Regions from separate parts of the Vibrio sp. SCP2 genome, predicted to be linked through region 1. Evidence: predicted binding sites of a transcription regulator. Region 1 holds the regulator's gene; each other region holds the start of a gene.
What was found. The regulator MetJ, encoded in region 1, represses methionine synthesis genes. The targets are predictions, from matches to a motif close to TTAGACNTNTANANGTCTAA.
Positions count from the first base shown of each region.

Region 1 (7,555 bases):
CGTTTTGCTAGCGGTGCAGGTGTCGGTCCAAGGACTTGGCAATAGTCATCAAACAGAGGATGCGCCTCTAGTGTATGGCGAACCTGACGAAGAAATTCCTCGACGGGCTGAGAGTGGTTCGCTTCCGCTTTAAACAGGGTCAGAAACGAATACGGTGGTAACTGCGCTAGCTTTCTCTCTTGTAAAGCCGTTTCAGCGAAGTGGCGATAACTCTTAGTTAATAACGCTTGCAGTAGGCTATGTTCTGGGTGGTGGGTTTGCAGCACTACCTCACCCGGCTTGCTTGCACGCCCTGCCCGTCCAGCTACCTGTATAAACAATTGTGCCAGACGCTCAGACGCTCGGAAATCACTGCTGTAAAGAGAGCCATCCACATCTAATAGTGCTACCAGAGTAACGTCTGGGAAGTGATGACCTTTAGCCAACATTTGCGTACCAATCAAGATCTGATACTCACCATTACGGATCGCCCCTAGTGCACTCTCTAGGCTACCTTTTCGGCGCGTGCTGTCTCGATCAATTCGAATGGTTTTAAATTCTGGAAAGAGTTCAGCAAGCTGTTTTTCTAACTGCTCAGTTCCAACACCTACTGTTACCAAGTGCGTCGAACCACAGCCCTGACATTGATGAATAATCGGTTGCTGTGAGCCACAGTGGTGGCAGCGAATTTCATTGCTGTTCTGGTGATAGGTATAGTAAGCATCACAGCGCTTACATTCCGCAATCCAACCACATTCATGACACATCAACGCTGGAGAAAAGCCGCGTCGGTTTAAAAACAGCATCACTTGGTTGCCTGCCTTTAAATGGCGGCGCATTTCAGCGATGAGTGGCGCAGAAAGACCACTTTCTAGATATAGCCCTTTCACATCTAGCACTTTGTTGGTCGTTGGCGTCGCCGCTCCTGCGCGAGAAGAAAGCACTAGATGATGGTACTTACCACTTAAGGCGTTATGCAGAGTTTCTAAAGCTGGTGTAGCTGAGCCCAGTACAATTGGGATCTGCTCTTTGTTGGCACGCATCACCGCCACATCACGCGCATGGTAGCGCAGACTGTCTTGCTGCTTATACGAAGCATCATGCTCTTCATCAACAATGATAATGCCAAGGTTGACAAAAGGCGTAAGCAACGCAGAGCGAGTACCAATCACAATGCCAGCGGCGTTATCACGCGCGCTAAGCCAAGCGTTAAGTCGCTCTGTATCATTTAAACCAGAGTGCACCACCTCAACTGGGACATTAAAACGTTTTCTAAACCGATTAATGGTTTGCGGCGTTAACCCTATCTCGGGCACAAGAACTAGCGCTTGCCTGCCTTGCTCAAGCACAGGCTTAATCAGGTTGAGGTACACTTCCGTTTTACCAGATCCCGTTACCCCTTCTAACAGGTAACAAGCGAAACCTTCATTACTATTCACTGTCGCAATCGCCACCGCCTGCTCAGAGTTTAGCTTTGGCTTATCGACATCAGCTTCAACGTCATGTTTCCACTCACGAATCACTGGACTTTTCTCTATCGATTCAATCCAGCCTTTTTCCGCTAAGGTCTTTAGCACAGATGAACTGATCTCTTCATCGACAAAACGTTGATGAGGAATCAAGCCTGACTCCAGCATATGCATCACTTTGGCTTGTTTCACCGCGCGGCCGAAACCCGCCATCAGTTGGTCGCGACCACTCGCGGTGAGCTGCCATTCCACCAGCGTCGCGAAATCAGCGTCTTTACCTTTTCGCAGCGCACTTGGCATGGCATTAAACAAAGTGTCACCAAGCGGATACTGGTAAAACTGACTGCACCAAAATAGCAAGGAGTAGAGCTTTTCAGGCCACACAGGCTGGTTATCCAACACGTGCTTAATCGGCTTAAGCTTATCAAGTCTGAATTCTGATTCATTTACCAACGCAGTGACAATGCCAACCAGAGTTTGACGACCAAAAGGGACAGAGACACGCCCACCTATGATAGGAAATAGGTGGTTAGGGATCTGATAATCAAACTGTTTGTCGAGAGGCACAGGCAATGCCACGCGCGCAATTGTTGGTCGCATAATAGGCTATACAGCTAAGTGAGAGGTTACGTAGGCTAGTCTAAGGGAAAAGCCTAGCAGTGGAAAGAGAGCGCGATTCAAGCATCAAGAATAACTTAGGCTAAAAAAGTAGCGATTTCGGGTCTAAACTGGTTGATCCTAAGTCAGGTATTCATTACTATATCGCGCCTTAGTGATATGGCTAGCTTTACAGCAGCGGTATCCGAAAAGGTTTTTTATTAACTACGTGTGGTGTCCGGCTTAGAATCGGATAGCGACACGGCCTATATTTAGAGGTTCTCCCATGAAAGCTGGTATCCACCCAGAATACAAAGCAGTAAAAGCGACTTGTTCTTGCGGTAACTCTTTTGAGTTCAACTCAACTCTAGCTAAAGAGTCTATCCACCTAGACGTATGTGACAAATGTCACCCATTCTACACTGGTAAGCAACGTATCGTTGATACAGGCGGCCGTGTTGATCGCTTCAACAAGCGTTTCGGTGCTCTATCAAGCAAGAAGTAATTTCTTCTTAGCCGAATCTAAAAAGGACGCTCAGGCGTCCTTTTTTGTTATCTGTCACTCACGCAATATCCATTTTGCAGAGTAATCTATTATTAATTTTAATATTCGCTAGCCATATCTCTGTTCATCTGGTCTTATCTCCAGTCATTTACTACTTTTTATTGCTTCGGCTCGCATTCTGACCTAGGCAGCTTGACTTAGTTACTCTAGAATGGATTTCCCCATTCCATATAATTATTAATGAGTACCTACACCTATGTCAGACGACAATCGCCAAGAAGTATCCCCAGAAGAACAGTTTCGTCAGCAAGCTTTGGATTATCATGCTTACCCAACTCCAGGTAAAATTGCAGTCGCACTAACAACACCAGCAGAAACGGCTAAAGATCTTGCTCTAGCCTATAGCCCTGGTGTAGCAGAGCCTGTACGTGAAATCGCACAAAACGCTGACAACGTCTACAAGTACACATCAAAAGGCAACATGGTTGCTGTTATCTCAAATGGTACGGCGATTCTTGGTCTTGGCAATTTAGGTCCTCTAGCATCTAAACCTGTAATGGAAGGTAAGTCTCTGCTTTTCAAACGCTTTGCGGGTTTAGATTCAATTGATATTGAAGTAAAGCACCGTACTATCGAAGAGTTTGTCGATACCGTTGCTAACATCGCCGATACTTTTGGCGGTATTAACCTAGAAGACATCAAAGCGCCAGACTGTTTCGAAATCGAAAAGCAGTTGATTGAGCGTTGTGATGTACCTGTTTTCCACGATGACCAGCACGGTACGGCGATTGTTACCGCGGCAGGTATGCTTAATGCCATTGAACTTCAAGGGAAGAAGTTAGAAGACGCAACGATTGTGTGTCTAGGTGCAGGTGCAGCAGCAGTAGCATGTATGGAGCTACTGATTAAGTGTGGCGCGATGCGTGAGAAAATCTACATGCTTGACCGTAAAGGTGTTATCCACACTCGTCGTGACGATCTTAACGAATACAAACAGCTATTCGCCAACAACACCGATAAGCGCACACTAGAAGACGTTATCGAAGGTGCTGACCTGTTCCTTGGTGTATCAGGCCCTAACCTACTCTCACCAGAAGCTCTTCAGTTGATGGCAGACAAACCGGTCGTCTTTGCGTGTTCTAACCCAGATCCAGAGATCAAACCTGAACTTGCTCACGAAGTACGTAACGATCTGATCATGGGTACTGGTCGTAGTGATTACCCTAACCAAGTAAACAACGTGCTGTGTTTCCCATTCATCTTCCGCGGTGCGCTAGACGTGCGCGCAAGTGAAATTAATGATGAGATGAAACTGGCAGCGGTAGACGCTATTCGCCAACTAGCGAAAGAAGAAGTACCAGCCGAAGTCCTAGCAGCTGCTGGCGTTGATGCACTGTCATTTGGTCCTGGTTACATCATTCCAAAACCAATGGATCCACGTCTATTGCCTCGTGTTGCTAAAGCCGTTGCTCAGGCCGCTGTTGACTCAGGTGTTGCTCGCATTGAAATGCCAGAAAATTATATGGCCGAGTAAATTGGCTAAATAGTCTCTTCGAGAACGAAAAAACCGCTGTTAAGACAGCGGTTTTTTTTATTTCAATTTCGTCAGCGTGCGAAAATTAGGTGCGACTATTTTTATTATTCGTCGAAAGATTCGAACTCAATTCCCATCTCTGTCATCAGTTTTTTCACTTCAGCAGGGAGATCGTCTGGGCGGTCTTTACGTAAATCTTCATCAGTCGGCAGTGGCTGCCCGGTATATGCATGCAAAAAAGCTTCACACAATAGCTCGCTGTTTGTTGCGTGGCGCAGGTTATTAATCTGGCGGCGTGTACGCTCATCAGTCAAAACCTTTAATACTTTCAATGGAATAGAAACTGTAATCTTCTTTACTTGTTCGCTTTTCTTTCCATGCTCAGCATATGGGCTAATGTATTCGCCATTCCAATCTGCCATTGCGCACCTTTCGTTATTTTTTATGGTTGAAAATAGAATCCCTAATTTTAGCGGTATTTATAGCCACAAGCAAAGACATATAGACGTCTAGAAGTGTTGACGTCCACAATAATGATAAGTAAAGTGGAAAGGTATGGGATTGGAATAACATATATCTAACAAGATAAAGGTATAGCGTATTCCCAAATAGAAGTCACTAAAGTTCGAAAGGAAACACTTATGAGCACCCGCAAACCAGCCACAATCGCGGTACGTACTGGTATCGAGTCCGACACTCAACATCACGCAGTTGTTCCACCTATTTACCTCTCGACAAATTATGGCTTCCCAGCCTTTGGTGATGTACCAAAGTACGATTACACCCGCTCAGGCAACCCAAACCGCGGGCTACTCGAAACTGCTCTGTTTGAACTTGAGTCAGGTAAAGGCGCGGTCGTGACCAACTGTGGTACTTCGGCACTGAATCTATGGGTATCCGCTTTCCTTGGCCCAGATGACCTTATCGTCGCACCGCACGATTGCTACGGTGGTACTTACCGTCTATTCAATACCCGCGCAAATAAAGGTGATTTCAAAGTTCTATTTGTTGATCAATCTAACGAACAAGCCTTTGCTGAGGCCCTAGCTAAAAAGCCTAAACTGATTCTATTGGAAACACCATCTAACCCGTTAGTTCGTGTCGTCGACATCGCAAATGTATGTGAGAAAGCCAAACAAGTTGGTGCTCTAGTGGCTGTCGACAATACCTTTTTGACACCCGTGTTCCAAAAGCCTTTAGACCTTGGCGCCGACTTTGTTATTCACTCAACCACTAAGTATATCAATGGTCACTCTGATGTTATTGGCGGTGTTGTCATTACCAAAACAGAAGAACACGCTGAAGAACTTGCTTGGTGGGGGAACTGTATTGGTGCAACAGGCACACCATTTGATAGCTACATGACGTTGCGCGGCATCCGTACACTGGGGGCGCGTATGAAGGTGCATGAGGAGAGCTCTCGCCAAATTTTAGACTTCTTACAGACCCAAGACTTAGTCGGTAACATCTATCATCCTAGCCTGCCTGAGCACCCAGGCCATGAGATTGCTAAAAAGCAGCAAACAGGCTTTGGTTCTATGCTCAGCTTCGAATTCGCGGGTAGCTTTGCACAACTTAAATTCTTTGTTGGTGAACTAGAGCTTTTCTCACTTGCTGAATCTCTCGGCGGTGTAGAGAGTCTAATCTGTCACCCTGCTTCAATGACTCACCGAGCGATGGGTGAAGAAGCACTTGCAGAGGCAGGTGTTTCCCAACAACTTCTGCGCCTGTCGGTTGGGCTTGAAGATGCAGAAGATTTAATTGCTGACCTTGAACAAGCTTTTGCAAAAGCTAAGGAAGCCTTCTAATGCCTACTACTCAACGTCAACTCCATAAGTTTGGTGGAAGCAGCCTAGCCGATCCTGAATGCTACCGCCGCGTCGTCGGTATCTTAAAAGAATATTCACAATCAGAAGATCTGATTGTTGTTTCAGCTGCAGGTAAAACGACCAACCGTTTGATTGCATTTCTCGAAGCCCTCAATAAAGATGGCCGTATTGCTCATGAAGAACTTCAAGCACTACGCCAGTTTCAAACTGAGCTGATTGAAACGCTTATTGAAGGAGAAGTAAAACAGCAGCTACTCGCTACTTTAAATGATGAGTTCAGCACCTTGGGCGAGTTGACTTATCCGCTTAACGAAGCTGAGAAAGCAGCCGTTTTAGGCCATGGCGAAGTATGGTCTTCACGCCTATTGGCAGCGCTGCTCAATCAACATTCATTGCCTGCCGTAGCTCAGGATGCTCGCGCATTTTTACGTGCTGAAGCGGGCACTCAACCTGAAGTCGACTTTGGTGCTTCTTACCCGTTAACTAAAGAAGTATTAGTGCAACACGCTCACCATAGAGTGGTGATCACTGGCTTTATGGCTCAAGATAGTCAAGGTCATACCGTATTATTAGGGCGTAATGGTTCAGACTATTCAGCAACCGTTATCGGCGCGCTGGCAGAAGCGAAACGCGTAACCATCTGGAGTGACGTAGCAGGTGTATACAGTGCAGACCCAAGGTTAGTGTCAGATGCCTGTCTTCTGCCGCTATTACGCTTAGATGAAGCCAGTGAGCTTGCAAGACTTGCTGCCCCTGTACTGCATAGCCGTACATTACAGCCCGTTGCTCAAAGTGCGATGGATCTGCATCTTCGTTGCAGCTACCAACCAGAATCAGGCTCTACACGCATTGAACGTGTTCTTGCTTCTGGTCGCGGCGCAAAAATCATCTCATCCCTAGATGAAGTGCTATTAATTCAACTCAATTTCACCTCTGGTCATGATTTCCAGCGAGTCGAAAATGAGGTACTTGCAAGCCTCAAGCGAGCCCAGCTTGAACCACTGACTTATGAGGCTCAAGCCGACCAACATTGCTTACGTCTCGCTTATACAAGTGAAATAGTGGGTGGCGCTTTAGAGTATCTCCAAGACGCAGCAATTGAAGCGGAGATTAAGCTTAAAGAAGGTTATTCGATGGTAGCGGCGGTAGGAGCAGGCGTAACCAAGAATGCTAACCACTGCTATGGTTTCTACCAGCAACTCAAGTCTTCACCTGTCGAGTTTATTTCCGAGTCATTGTCAGGGCTTAGCTTAGTTGCCGTTTTACGCACAACCGATACTAAGCCTTTAGTTAAAGCTATTCATAGCCAATTGTTCCAAGCCCAGAAACGTGTCGCCATTGCCCTATGTGGTAAAGGCAATATAGGCTCAAGCTGGTTAGAACTGTTCACCGAGCAAAAGGGCGAGCTAGAAAAGCGTCATGGCATGAACTTTGAGTTAGTGGCTGTGATCGATAGCCAAACTTATTGGTTCGACCCGAAAGGAATTGATGCGAGCCAAGTTGGTGTTCATTTCGATGACGAAGCGACTAGCCACGAAGGAAACGACTGGATTGAAAAACTCGGTGCTATTCAAGGCTATGATGATCTTGTTGTGTTGGATGTGACTGCCAGTCAAACCTTAGCCCAACGCTACTTAGAAAT
Region 1 covers NZ_JCAFVV010000012.1:67,622-75,176, forward strand. Annotated here, with positions in the region: gene priA (primosomal protein N') at 1-2,048, opposite strand, end outside; gene rpmE (50S ribosomal protein L31) at 2,332-2,550, shown strand; gene AC5O63_RS20680 (malic enzyme-like NAD(P)-binding protein) at 2,807-4,084, shown strand; gene metJ (met regulon transcriptional regulator MetJ) at 4,189-4,506, opposite strand; gene AC5O63_RS20690 (O-succinylhomoserine (thiol)-lyase) at 4,726-5,892, shown strand; gene AC5O63_RS20695 (bifunctional aspartate kinase/homoserine dehydrogenase II) at 5,892-7,555, shown strand, end outside.

Region 2 (7,555 bases), on a different contig from region 1:
ACTGGCTCGCTGCTCGGGTACGTCTTAGGTCCGAATGGTAAGCGTCTATGACTTGCTGGTCGTTCATTGAAGAGTGAATGGTAGTGATAGTGCCGGATTCGATTTCAAACGCGTCATCAAGTGCTTTAATGATCGGCACAATACAGTTGGTGGTACAAGAGCCATTAGAAACCACATTGTGTTCCGCTTTGAGCGTTTCGTGGTTAACACCATAGATGATGGTGTTATCAAGGTCGCTGGCACCAGGATGCGAGAACAGGACTTTCTTGGCTCCTGCTTTGATATGCTCTTGACCATCCGCTTGGGTGCCAAATACACCTGTGCAGTCGAGAACTAAATCCACTTCGAGATCACGCCAAGGCAGTAGCTCAATATCATTAAGATGAAGGATACGGATGGAATCAAACTCACCAGTGCCTTGATGAGGAGTATCATGGTGGATATAGATGTGCTCTTGATCGTTGGTCACTTTTCTACCAAAACGACCATGACTAGTATCATATTGAAGTAGATGGGCCATCGCATCCGGTTGCGCCAGTTCATTCACCGCCACTACCTTTATTTGTTGGTTTTTGCCACTTTCATATACCGCTCGCAAAACATTACGGCCAATACGTCCAAACCCGTTGATCGCAACTTTCAGCATAACTCCATCGCCCTACATCATTTTCGTGTCACAAATACTACCCGATAGTAGGCCAAAGCGCATTAAGTTAGTGATGTGTGCCGAACAATTGAAACTGTAGAACTTGATTAATAAGCCAGCAATATAGATAGTCGCTGTGTGAGATTGTTTTCCTTATGGCTGTTTCTTATCTAGTTTCATCAACCAAAGGAAATGACTATGTCTGGGTACCCAGCCACTCACTTTTGTAAACAGTGCGAACAAGAAACACCCCATAGTGAAGTGCTTGTAAGAAAGACCAGCAGCTACGACACGGACACTTCTTTGTTAGGTAGAGTCAAACTGATGGCTCATGCCTTTATTAATGGCGGTCACTACTATGACATGGACAGATATGTCACGTGTAAAGTCTGCGGCCACAAAGAGAAGGATAACTGGGGTAACGAGTTTGAGTAGTCGCTACTTGACCTCAGATTGAACGCATAAAAAAACCGAGCCACTAGGCTCGGTTTTCTACTTCATGACTTCAGCAAATCTTATGCTAGTAGCTCTTTTGCTGTGTTTACTACGTTTTCTGTAGTGAAACCGAACATCTTGAATAGCTCACCTGCTGGTGCAGATTCACCAAATGTTGTCATACCGATGATACGACCGTCGAAGCCAACGTACTTGTACCAGAAGTCAGCGATGCCAGCTTCTACAGCGATACGAGCTGTAACGTCAGATGGAAGTACAGATTCACGGTACTCAGCGTCTTGCTTGTCGAATGCGTCAGTAGCAGGCATAGATACTACACGTACCTTCTTACCTTCAGCCGTTAGTTGCGCTGCTGCTTCTACTGCTAGCTCAACTTCAGAACCTGTAGCGATAAGGATTAGCTCTGGCTTGCCTGCACAATCTTTCAGGATGTAACCACCGCGAGCGATGTTTGCAACTTGCTCTTCGTTACGCTCTTGCTGTGCAAGGTTTTGACGAGAGAAGATTAGAGACGTTGGACCGTCTTTACGCTCGATAGCCAGTTTCCAAGCTACTGCAGATTCCACTTGGTCACATGGACGCCATGTGCTCATGTTTGGCGTTAGACGTAGCGATGCCATTTGCTCAACTGGTTGGTGAGTTGGGCCATCTTCGCCAAGACCAATAGAGTCGTGCGTGTAAACTTGGATGTTCTGAACTTTCATCAGCGCAGCCATACGCATCGCGTTACGCGCGTATTCCATGAACATTAGGAAAGTTGCACCGTATGGTACGAAACCACCGTGTAGTGCAATACCGTTCATGATCGCTGTCATACCGAATTCACGTACACCGTAGTGGATGTAGTTACCCGCTGCATCTTCAGCAGAAACCGACTTAGAACCAGACCACATAGTTAGGTTAGAAGGTGCAAGGTCAGCAGAGCCACCTAAGAATTCAGGGAGCATAGCACCGAACGCTTCTAGTGCGTTTTGCGACGCTTTACGTGATGCAATGTTGGCAGGGTTAGCTTGAAGATCAGCAATAATTGCATTGGCTTTCTCTTCCCACTCGGCAGGTAGTTCACCGTTTAGGCGACGTTTGAGCTCAGCCGCTTCAGCTGGGTAAGCTGCTGCGTATGTATCAAACTTAGCGTTCCACGCTGCTTCCTTAGCTGCGCCTGCTTCTTTCGCATCCCACTCTGCATAGATGTCTGCTGGGATTTCAAATGGACCATGTTCCCAACCAAGTTCTTTGCGAGTTGCTGCGATTTCTTCAGCACCTAGTGGAGCACCGTGACAGTCGTGTGAACCTGATTTGTTTGGAGAACCAAAACCGATGATAGTCTTAGTACAGATTAGAGTTGGGCGTGGGTCAGCTTTCGCTGCAACAATAGCGGCATTGATCGCTTCTGGATCGTGACCATCTACTGCAGGGATTACGTGCCAGCCGTACGCTTCAAAACGCTTAGGTGTGTCGTCAGAGAACCAACCTTCTACTTCACCGTCGATAGAAATGCCGTTGTCATCCCAGAACGCGATAAGCTTACCAAGACCTAGCGTACCTGCTAGAGAACATGCTTCGTGCGAGATACCTTCCATCAGACAGCCGTCACCCATGAATGCATAAGTGAAGTGGTCAACGATGTCGTGGCCTTCTTTGTTGAACTGTGCTGCAAGTGTCTTCTCAGCTAGCGCCATACCAACAGCGTTAGTGATACCTTGACCTAGAGGACCCGTTGTAGTTTCAACACCTGGTGCATAACCATACTCTGGGTGACCTGGAGTCTTAGAGTGTAGCTGACGGAAGTTTTTCAAATCGTCAATTGATAGCTCATAACCAGAAAGGTGTAGCAAAGAGTAAATCAGCATAGAGCCGTGGCCGTTTGAAAGAACGAAACGGTCGCGGTCAGCCCACTCAGGGTTTGAAGGGTTGTGGTTTAGGTGAGAACGCCAAAGAACTTCAGCGATATCAGCCATACCCATAGGTGCACCTGGGTGACCAGAGTTAGCTTGTTGAACTCCATCCATGCTTAGAGCACGAATTGCGTTAGCGAGATGTTGACGAGAAGACATGTCAGCTCCTGAATGCATTAAGCGAATCAAATATAAAATGAGCGATAATTCTCTCAAAGCACCACCAGCACTGCAATCGTTTTCCAAGACAAAAGCTCACAAATTTCCTCGCTTTCGCAACAAATCGATAAAAGTTACTAATATTTCGACCGATTAACGCAAACGTTTGGTTTTAGTAAATAACAAAAAAGAGCTTGTAATCCGAGCATTCAAAACTAAAATAGACGTCTAGATGTAGATACACCTACAGATATCAGTATTATTTATTAGTGCTCCCCTTTTGATAACGGAGCGCTCTCTAAAAATTTAAAGTGGAGCTCACATGGCTAAGCACCTGTTTACTTCTGAGTCTGTTTCAGAAGGTCATCCAGATAAAATTGCAGACCAAATTTCTGATGCAGTCCTTGATGCGATTCTAGAGCAAGACCCAAAAGCACGTGTTGCTTGTGAAACTTACGTAAAAACCGGCATGGTGATGGTTGGTGGTGAAATCACAACTTCAGCATGGGTTGATATTGAAGAGCTAACTCGCCAGACGGTTCGTGAAATTGGTTACGTTCACTCTGACATGGGTTTCGATGCTGACTCTTGTGCGGTTCTAAACACAATCGGTAAGCAATCACCAGACATCAACCAAGGCGTTGATAAAGCTGACCCTAAAGAGCAAGGCGCTGGTGACCAAGGTATCATGTTCGGTTACGCAACCAACGAAACTGACATCCTAATGCCAGCTCCGATTACTTACTCTCACCTTCTTGTTCAGAAGCAAGCTGAAGTACGTAAAAACGGTACACTGCCATGGTTACGCCCTGACGCTAAATCTCAGGTAACTTTCCAGTACGACCAAGGTAAGATCGTTGGTATTGATGCAGTTGTTCTTTCTACCCAGCACTGTGATTCAATCTCGACTCCTGACCTACGTGAAGCAGTTATGGAAGAGATCATCAAACCTGTACTGCCTTCTGAGTGGATCAACAAAGAGACAAACTTCTTCATCAACCCAACCGGTCGTTTTGTAATCGGTGGTCCTATGGGTGACTGTGGTCTAACTGGTCGTAAGATCATCGTTGATACCTACGGCGGTGCGGCTCGTCACGGTGGTGGTGCTTTCTCTGGTAAAGATCCATCAAAAGTTGACCGTTCTGCAGCATACGCAGCACGCTACGTTGCGAAAAACATCGTTGCTGCTGGTCTAGCGGATCGTTGTGAAATCCAACTTTCTTACGCGATCGGTGTTGCAGATCCAACGTCTATCATGGTTGAAACCTTCGGTACTGAAAAAGTATCGCAAGACGTTATTGTTGAAGCAGTTCGTCAAAACTTCGACCTTCGCCCATACGGCCTGCAAGAGATGCTGAACCTGCTTCAGCCTATCTACAAGAAAACTGCGGCATACGGCCACTTCGGTCGCGAAGAGTTCCCATGGGAAGCGACAGATAAAGCCGCTCTACTGCGCGAGTTCGCTGGTCTGAAGTAATCTTTGATTACACTATAAAAATATTAAGAACGTCTGGATTACCAGACGTTCTTTTTTTATGCGCAAAAAAACATCAAGAAATTTGTATTTTTTTGCCATGCGGTCAATAGTTAAAAATATGTTAACGAACAAATCGCATAACGACTTTGCTTCGTAAACTGTTTAACTGATGCGCCGCTTACATTATTAGAGGTCGCCAAGCCGGGCATCGAGTTTCGTTCACTGTCGCTCAAGAGCACAGTGTAGGTAGAGAATCGATCAAGGAGGATGTATGCCTCGTACGGTGAATCCACACGACTTCGATGACAAGAACAAAGAAGTCAAAGACTCAGAATACGCCCGCACGATTCCGTGTAATCAGGTCAGTATTTCTGCCCCGTTCCACTGGTTGTCGCTCGGTCTGCATGACTTTGTCCGTATGCCACTTATCAGCGCCTTTTACGGTTTGTGCTTTATGGCCGCCGCGATAGGTATTGTTTTACTTGTCCAATGGCAGGGCACTCACTTAGTCGTGATGCCAAGTCTCGTTGTCTATATGCTTATTGGTCCTTTCTTGGCACTTGGTCTTTATGATGCGAGCTGGGAAAGAGAAAAAGGCCACCACGCGAGCCTACTTCACTCAATGAAAGCAATTGGCCGTAACTCCACTTCCCAATGGGCATTTGCCGTGTTGCTAGCGGTATGTATGATCTTCTGGATGAGAATAGCAGCACTTCTACACGCTCTATATCCATCCGTCCAAGGTGCGCCGCTAACAGAATTTATGCCTTTCTTAGTCATAGGTTCACTGGTCGGTTTCGTTCTAGCATGTGTCGTATTCAGTATCTCAGCGTTTTCCATTCCATTAATGATGGAACGTCGCGTTGATATGATGACTGCAGTTTTCTCAAGCTTTAATGCAGTGAAATCGAATATACCAGCCATGATTGTCTGGGCAGCACTCATTTGTGGCGGTATTCTCGTCGGCTTTGCGACCTATGGAATCGGAATGCTGTTTACCATGCCAATTCTTGGTTATGGTACTTGGCACGCTTATCACGAAACGATCAAGAAAAAGCATCACCCATAAGTCGCGCTCTACGCTGAACCAGTATATGATTCGCCTCTAATTATAGAGGCGTTTTATTTGGAGTGTGCGTTGGACTTGGAACTTGAATACCGAGCAAAAAAGGTCATGGCTGACTGCATCCAGATCGCCTCACATACATTTAAGCGCTCATTTCCTCTCCCGCAATTGAGCTTCAATCTACGCGGCAAAGCGGCGGGTAAAGCCTACTTGCAACTGAATGAGATTCGCCTCAACCCAGTTTTGTTCACAGAGAATCAGCAGGCATTTTTAGCGGAAGTTATTCCTCATGAAGTTGCTCATCTGATTACCTACCAAGTCTATGGCCGCGTTCGACCACATGGTAAAGAGTGGCAAGGGGTCATGGAATCAGTATTTAACGTGCCAGCCCGCACCACCCACAGCTTCGAAACAACATCAGTGCAAGGGAAAACCTTTGAGTACGACTGTGGCTGTAGCACTTATCCGTTATCCATTCGTCGCCATAATAAAGTATTACGTAATCAAGCAAGTTATCGCTGCCAGCAGTGCCAGCAACCACTCAACTTTACCGGCAAGCAACTGTCATAATTAAGTAGAGCGTCATTAATTTATAGCTAGATTTGCGTGTTAAACTGCAGTTATTACTACTTTTCTAACACTTAATCATGAACAAATCTCTGTGGTTATCTGCTATCGGCTTGTTGTGCACTGCTGTTGTACATTCAGCGCCCCCTTCATCTTTCTCTAAGGCCAAAAAAGAAGCAGTAAAGATATACGCTGACCATCCAACCAGTTTTTATTGCGGCTGCAATATTTCATGGCAAGGTCGCAAAGGAGTTCCTGACTTAGAGTCATGTGGTTATCAGGTTCGTAAACAGCAAAAACGAGCGTCACGCATTGAATGGGAACATGTTGTTCCGGCTTGGCAGTTTGGTCACCAACGTCAATGCTGGCAAAATGGTGGACGTAAGAACTGCACTAAGAATGATAAAGCCTTCCGTATGATGGAAGCTGATTTACACAACCTGACTCCTGCGATTGGTGAAGTTAACGGAGACCGTTCTAACTATAACTTCAGTCAGTGGAATGGTGTCGATGGCGTAAGCTATGGTCGCTGTGAGATGCAGGTCAACTTTAAGCAGCGTAAGGTGATGCCACCGGATCGCGCTAAAGGTTCCATTGCCCGTACTTATCTGTACATGAGCCAAGAGTATGGCTTTCGCCTCTCTAAGCAGCAAACACAGTTAATGAACGCATGGAACAAGCAATTCCCCGTCGACCTTTGGGAATGCGAGCGTGAACAACGTATCTTCAAGGTTCAAGGTAATCACAACCCATTTGTGTATCAAGCTTGCCAGCGTTATAAATTAGCTCAAAAGAGTTTCTGGTAATTTATTGGAAACTCTTTCTAACCCTTGTTTTTTAAACCTAAAGCATCCATGTTAGAGAGAACTTCAAATCTCTTGCTGGAAATCGAGACACCATGCGAATCCCACGAATTTACCACCCAGAAGCCATTTCTCAGTTAGGCTCTTTGATGCTCAGTGATGACGCTGCTGGCCATATCGGTCGCGTGCTGCGCATGAAGGAAGGACAAGATATTTTACTGTTTGATGGTAGTGGGGCTGAGTTTCCAGCAACCATTGCGAATGTGTCGAAGAAATCAGTAGAAGTCGACGTCACGGAGCGTATCGAACGTAGCTCTGAATCACCGCTCGACCTACACCTTGGTCAAGTCATTTCACGTGGTGACAAAATGGAGTTCACCATTCAAAAATCGGTTGAGCTGGGTGTAAACACCATTACTCCCCTCATATCAGAACGTTGTGGCGTTAAGCTTGATCAAAAGCGTTTTGAAAAAAAGCTCGCTCAAT
Region 2 covers NZ_JCAFVV010000005.1:44,318-51,872, reverse strand. Annotated here, with positions in the region: gene epd (erythrose-4-phosphate dehydrogenase) at 1-646, opposite strand, end outside; gene AC5O63_RS15105 (hypothetical protein) at 845-1,081, shown strand; gene tkt (transketolase) at 1,162-3,156, opposite strand; gene metK (methionine adenosyltransferase) at 3,479-4,633, shown strand; gene AC5O63_RS15090 (DUF2189 domain-containing protein) at 4,905-5,702, shown strand; gene AC5O63_RS15085 (SprT family zinc-dependent metalloprotease) at 5,772-6,269, shown strand; gene AC5O63_RS15080 (endonuclease) at 6,347-7,072, shown strand; gene rsmE (16S rRNA (uracil(1498)-N(3))-methyltransferase) at 7,165-7,555, shown strand, end outside.
Region 2: a site for MetJ is predicted at 3,377-3,396, ahead of metK (methionine adenosyltransferase). Genes of this name have one in related genera too.

Region 3 (7,555 bases), on a different contig from region 1:
CTGGAATGTTACGCGTTGAGAACCTTAGGTGGATAGCGTCCTTTGAGAGGTAAACTGTCATTCCATAGACTGACGAAGGAAGGAGTAGGGAATCTCATAGAGCCTTCGGCTTGCTGTAAGAGATCCCCAACTCGCTCGTGCCTCGCTCTCGGGGATGACAACGTTATGTATTGAAAACAATAAGGTTTGACACGATATGCCAACCCTCAAAAACTTTCCAGTTTTCCAGTTTTCCAGTTTTCCAGTTTTCCAGTTTTCCAGTTTTCCAGTTTTCTGCACGACGAAGTCCGTTTCCGCATCCTAGTATCGTTGTCCAACATAGCTGCTGCTCTTCTATCATTGCGACACCTGTTACTTCACAGCGGGGATCATGGCTGCATCACTGCACTTTCAAGCATTATTGTCATCAAGCTGCGTAAATCGATGATGAAACCTGTTACGGAAAATGCTCAAAAATAGCTTTAGGTTACCTATGATCCAAAAGCTTTAGATACTAAAAAGGCAGCTTGGTTAGCTGCCTTTGCGTTATAGATGTTTCCAACCCCTATTCTTGCTCTGCTTCTCTATTTTCAGAGTCCATCTCTTTTTGGGCAAGCTTAGCTTTTTCGATCATTGGCGTAATGGTAGAGCCTTGAATTAAGATTGAGAACACTACTACTGAGTAGGTCATGACTAGGACAATCTCTTTTACATCGATCAGTTTATCTTGAATAACCCAGATACCAGATGGAATTGACAGCGCCATGGCTAATGCCAATCCGCCTCTTAACCCACCCCAAGTAAGAATCTTGACTGACCAAGGGTTATATTGACGAAAGCGCTTAAAGCCAATGTAAGACAAGAAAACACTGAGGTAGCGGGCTGATAAGACTAGAGGTACTGAGAAAGCCATTAGAATCCAGTCTTCCTTATGGAATTCAAATAGTAGCATCGACATACCAATCAACAGGAATAGGACACCGTTAAGGAATTCGTCAACGAGTTCCCAGAAGTGATCGAGGTGATCTTCACTCTCTTTGGAGAAACCAATAAATCTGGTCCAGTTACCAATCATAATGCCAGATACGACCATAGCTAATGGTCCAGAAACATGCAGAACTTCGGCGAAGGCATAGCCTGCTGTTGGTATACCTATGGTTAGTAGGAGCTCCATTGAGTGATCGTCGGTAGCACTGATTAAATAGTGGAACAGTAACCCTAAAGCAAAACCATATAAGATGCCGCCAAGCGCTTCTTGGATAAACAGCATAGTAACACTGCCGACGGTAGGAGCTTCGGTACCAAAGGCGATGGTAAAGATAGTGACAAAGATAACGAGACCAAAGCCATCGTTAAATAGAGATTCACCTTCGATTTGAGTTGAGATTCGTTTAGGAGCGTCGAGCTTTTTAACGATGGCCAGTACAGCAATTGGATCGGTTGGTGAGATAAGTGCACCAAACAGTAAGCAGTAGACTAGGTCGAACTGAATGCCGATAAACTGACAGAAACCATAAAGGACAAAGCCAATAAAGAAAGTCGAGAATAGAGTCGCGCCCAGAGCTAAGGCAGTGATCTCCCATTTTTGATCTTTGAGGTTGGGCAGTTTGATACCAAGACCACCGGCAAAGAGAAGAAAACCCAATATCCCTTTTAGTAGGAAATCTTCAAAGTTAATGCTCGCCACTGTGTTTGAAGCGATTTCTGTTAAATGAAACCAATCGTTTTGACCTGCTACAAGAATCAACAGCGACAGCATCATCGAGCCTGCAGTAATCGCGATGGTGGTTTGCATTTTACCTATCTTGCTGTTTACAAACGCAATCAACATAGCGGCAGCTGATAGGAAACAGAGCGTGTAATAGACCGACATTAGAATCTCAACATGTAACAAATTATGAATGGGAATTTTCTGCCTACTATGTACAAATAGCAAACATTTTTTTGTCATAACTAAGTCATCAATTAAGTCTTTTAGACGTCTAGACTCCTTTTTAATGTGTGATAGGATGGAGTGATAACTAAAGGAATGAGGCTGTACCGTGGGAAGTAATGTAAGGCAACAGATTGAAGCTCAATTAAAACAACGTATCTTGCTGATCGATGGTGGTATGGGCACCATGATTCAAGATTACAAACTAGAAGAGCAAGACTATCGAGGTGAGCGCTTTGCTGACTGGCATTGCGATTTAAAAGGCAACAACGACTTACTTGTTCTTTCTCAGCCTCAACTTATTAAAGATATCCATTCTGCTTATCTAGAAGCAGGTGCAGATATCCTCGAAACCAACACCTTCAACGCAACCACTATTGCAATGGCTGACTATGAAATGGAAAGCCTAAGCGAAGAGATCAACTTCGCTGCTGCCAAACTCGCACGTGAAGCGGCTGATGAGTGGACGGCAAAAACGCCAGAAAAACCTCGTTACGTTGCAGGTGTATTGGGCCCAACTAACCGCACATGTTCTATTTCACCTGATGTAAACGATCCTGGTTATCGAAACGTTAGCTTTGATGAGCTTGTCGAAGCGTATTCAGAGTCGACGCGCGCTCTGATCAAAGGTGGCTCAGATTTAATTTTGATTGAGACCATCTTCGATACTTTGAACGCTAAAGCGTGTGCCTTTGCAGTTGAAACTGTATTTGAAGAATTGGGACTCAAACTGCCAGTGATGATATCGGGCACCATTACCGATGCGTCAGGTCGAACGCTTTCCGGTCAAACAACCGAAGCTTTCTACAACTCCCTTCGTCACGTTAATCCAATCTCATTTGGTTTGAACTGTGCGCTTGGCCCTGACGAGCTACGTCCGTATGTAGAAGAGCTCTCACGTATCTCAGAGACATTTGTTTCGACTCACCCTAATGCGGGTTTACCTAACGCCTTTGGTGAGTATGATTTATCACCTGAAGATATGGCGGTGCATGTTAAAGAGTGGGCTGAGAGTGGTTTCTTAAACCTGATTGGCGGTTGTTGTGGTACGACTCCAGAGCATATCCGCCAAATGGCTATCGCGGTAGAAGGAGTAAAACCGCGCGCATTACCAGAGCTTATTACGGCTTGTCGTCTATCTGGTCTTGAACCACTTACGATTGAAAAAGAAACCCTGTTTGTTAACGTTGGTGAACGAACTAACGTAACGGGTTCTGCGCGCTTTAAACGTCTGATCAAAGAAGAGCTTTATGATGAGGCGTTAGAGGTTGCACGCCAGCAAGTCGAGAATGGTGCGCAAATCATCGATATCAACATGGATGAAGGCATGCTTGATGCTGAAGCATGTATGGTGCGTTTCCTCAACCTGTGTGCCTCTGAGCCAGAAATTTCCAAAGTGCCTATCATGGTCGACTCCTCTAAGTGGGAGGTTATCGAAGCTGGCTTGAAGTGTATTCAGGGTAAAGGCATCGTGAATTCCATCTCACTCAAGGAAGGTAAAGAGAAGTTTGTTGAGCAAGCTAAGCTGATTCGTCGCTATGGTGCGGCTGTTATCGTGATGGCGTTTGATGAAGTTGGTCAGGCAGAAACGCGTGAACGAAAACTGGAAATCTGTACTAATGCCTACAATATCTTGGTTGATGAAATTGGTTTCCCACCTGAAGATATCATCTTCGACCCGAACATTTTTGCTGTTGCCACTGGTATCGAAGAACATAACAACTATGCAGTAGACTTTATTGAAGCGGTTGCGGACATCAAGCGTGACCTACCTTACGCAATGATCTCTGGCGGTGTCTCGAACGTTTCGTTCTCATTCCGCGGCAATAACTACGTCCGCGAAGCGATTCACGCGGTGTTCTTATACCACTGTTTCAAGAACGGTATGGACATGGGCATCGTTAACGCAGGTCAGCTTGAAATTTACGACAACGTACCCGACAAGTTGCGTGAAGCGGTAGAAGATGTCGTTCTCAACCGACGCGATGATGGGACGGAGCGACTGCTCGATATTGCCGCTGAATATGCAGGTAAAGGCGTCGGAAAAGAAGAAGATGCCTCGGCGCTTGAATGGCGTACTTGGTCAGTTGAGAAGCGTTTAGAGCATGCGCTAGTTAAAGGTATCACCGAGTTTATTGTTGAAGACACCGAAGAGGCGCGAGTTAATGCCAGCAAGCCGTTAGAGGTGATTGAAGGTCCACTAATGGACGGCATGAACGTGGTAGGTGACCTGTTTGGCGAAGGTAAGATGTTCTTACCTCAGGTGGTTAAGTCAGCTCGCGTGATGAAGCAGGCGGTTGCTCACTTAGAACCTTTTATTAATGCCTCTAAGCAAGCGGGTTCGTCGAACGGTAAAATTCTGCTAGCGACAGTAAAAGGTGATGTTCATGATATTGGTAAGAACATTGTTGGCGTTGTTCTACAGTGTAATAACTACGAGATCATCGATCTTGGTGTAATGGTGCCGTGTGAGCAGATCCTCAAAGTCGCCAAAGAAGAGAATGTCGATATTATTGGTCTGTCCGGCCTGATTACTCCTTCATTGGATGAAATGGTTCATGTGGCAAAAGAGATGGAGCGTCTCGACTTTGACTTGCCGCTGCTTATTGGTGGCGCGACGACATCGAAAGCCCACACTGCGGTTAAGATTGAGCAAAACTACAAACATCCCGTGGTGTATGTAAACAATGCTTCGAGAGCTGTAGGTGTGTGTACTTCACTACTGTCAGATGAGCTGCGTCCTGCTTTCGTCGAGAAGTTAGATGCTGACTACGTCCGTGTTCGTGACCAACACAATCGTAAGAAGCCAAGAACTAAGCCTGTGACTCTTGAACAAGCGCGTGCTAACAAAGTGGCGATTGACTGGGAGAGCTATACGCCTCCAGAGCCTGCTAAGCTGGGTGTCCATGTGTTCGATGATTTTGATGTTGCTACATTGCGTAACTACATTGACTGGACGCCTTTCTTTATGACTTGGTCGCTTGTCGGTAAGTACCCAACGATCTTAGACCATGAAGAAGTCGGCGAAGAGGCGAAGCGTCTATTTAAAGATGCCAATGATCTGCTAGACCGAGTAGAGAAAGAAGGGCTACTTAAAGCTCGCGGTATGTGTGCGCTGTTCCCTGCTGCAAGTGTTGGTGATGATATTGAAGTTTACACCGATGAGTCGCGTACAGAAGTGGCCAAAGTGTTGTATAACCTGCGTCAGCAAACAGAGAAACCAAAAGGCTTTAACTACTGTTTATCAGATTACATTGCTCCTAAACAGTCAGGTAAGAAGGACTGGATTGGTGCGTTTGCAGTCACGGGCGGTATAGGTGAGCGCGAACTTGCTGACCAATATAAAGCGGCCGGTGACGACTATAACGCCATCATGATTCAGGCGGTGGCCGATCGTTTAGCTGAAGCGTTTGCCGAGTACTTACATGAACAGGTACGTAAAGACATCTGGGGCTATTCTGCCGATGAGAACTTATCGAATGATGAGTTGATCCGTGAGAAATATCAGGGGATTCGTCCTGCTCCGGGTTACCCTGCTTGTCCTGAACATACTGAGAAAGGCTCTCTATGGGAGCTGCTTAAAGTTGAAGAGACCATCGATATGTCACTGACGACAAGTTATGCGATGTGGCCAGGCGCGTCTGTTTCCGGTTGGTATTTCTCTCACCCAGACTCCCGCTACTTTGCGATCGCTCAGATCCAACAGGATCAAGCGCAAAGCTACGCGGATCGCAAAGGTTGGGATATGCTTGAAGCAGAGAAATGGTTAGGGCCAAACCTTAACTAGTTCTAAATTAGCAACAAAAAGCGCAGCTTATAAGCTGCGCTTTTTAGTCTCTGAGAGTCTGATTAAATCATGATGGTTGCTAAGCCAAGGAAGACAGATAGGCCGATAACGTCGGTCACGGTTGTGAGCGCCATGCCTCCTGCCAGTGCAGGGTCGATGTTCATCTTCTTGAGCAGAATAGGGATGGTTACCCCAGCCACACCAGCGACCAGTAAATTGGTCAGCATTGAGGCGGAAATAATGCCACCTAACATCCAATTTCCTTTCCAAGCGACAACGATACCGCCAATAATCAATGCCCACATGATGCCATTGAGCAGGCCGATTGCAGCCTCTTTCATCAGCAGTTCACGTTTGTTGGCATCACCGATATGACCAAGGGCTAAACCACGGATCACAAGAGCGACAGTTTGGTTACCCGCCACACCGCCCATAGAAGGGACTATGGTCATCAAGACAGCAATTGCCGCCATTTGGTCAAGCGTCGCTTCAAACATGTTTGATACGGATGCGGCAGCAAGGGCGGCGAGAACGTTAGCACCTAGCCATATACTGCGTTTACGCGCTGATTTTACTACGGGGGCGAAAGTATCTTCGTCATCATCCATACCCGCCATACTCATCATGGAGTGCTCAGCGTCTTCACGGATAACATCGACCACGTCATCGATAGTGATGCGACCGACCAAGTGTTGGTTCTCATCGATAACAGGTGCTGAGACCCAGTTACGACGCTCAAATAGGCTGGCAATATCAGAGTCGCTCATGGTGACATCAATGGCTTCATCGGCATCTTCCATGACATCGCTGATTTTAACGTCAGGCTGAGTGGTCAGAAGGGTTGTGATCGGCAGTTCGCCAATCAGGCGGCTTTCTTCATCAATCACGTACAAAGCATCGGTGGCTTCAGGAAGCTCTCCTTTCATACGCAAATAACGAAGCACAACATCGACGTCGACATCACCACGAATGGTGATAACGTCAGTGTTCATCAAGCTACCAGCCGTGTCTTCCGGATAAGAAAGGGCCGTTTCAACCAATAGACGCTCAGCAGCATCCATTTGGGATAAAACTTCGCGAGAGACGTCATCAGGAAGGCTTCGGAGTACGTAAGCAACGTCATCCGTTTCCATACCTTCAGTGGCTTCAGCAAGCATCTCCGGCGCCATCTTAGACACCAGATCATCTTTAACGTCTTCGTTTAATTCATCAAGAATTTCACCGTAATCTTCCGGATCGGTGAGTTGCCAAAGGACTTCACGACTTTTACGTGGAGAGGCTTCTAAGAGATGGGCAATATCTTCTGGTTCCATGTCCTGAAGTTGGCGACGGACATGGACAAAACGACCATTTTCTAGAGCTTCGGTAACTTCTTGGAGGGCTTGGTGAGCTTGATCGAATTCTATTTGCTCTGCCATTCATTCCCCCTGACTCTCTATGCTTACAATGCTGTGAATAGTAACTTAATTTTAGAATGTATTTAATAAGTTATTGTGAAGGAGGGTTATTTAGTGCTAATTGGTCGCGAATTACTCGTCTTCGTCAAACTTGTCTTCAATAAGATGACAAACGGCTTCAAGTGCAGGGTGCGCATCGCTACCTTCAGCGCTGATTGTGACATGTTCGCCTTGCGCTGATTCGAGCATTAACAGTCCCATCACGCTGTCTGCTGTCGCTTCTTTGCCTTCATGATTTTGAATGGTAAGGATGGCATCAAAGGATTGAGCCAGTTCGACCAGTTTTACAGCAGCACGAGCGTGAAGACCTAAACGATTTTGGATTAAGACAGTACGGCTTTGCTGCTGCATAAACTATTCCTTATGGTTTTTCTCTAGTGAAGCGTGACGAATCTGAAC
Region 3 covers NZ_JCAFVV010000005.1:316-7,870, forward strand. Annotated here, with positions in the region: gene AC5O63_RS14790 (hypothetical protein) at 164-340, opposite strand; gene AC5O63_RS14795 (cation:proton antiporter) at 545-1,852, opposite strand; gene metH (methionine synthase) at 2,022-5,699, shown strand; gene mgtE (magnesium transporter) at 5,762-7,117, opposite strand; gene AC5O63_RS14810 (HPr family phosphocarrier protein) at 7,229-7,507, opposite strand; gene rapZ (RNase adapter RapZ) at 7,511-7,555, opposite strand, start outside.
Region 3: a site for MetJ is predicted at 1,954-1,973, ahead of metH (methionine synthase). Genes of this name have one in related genera too.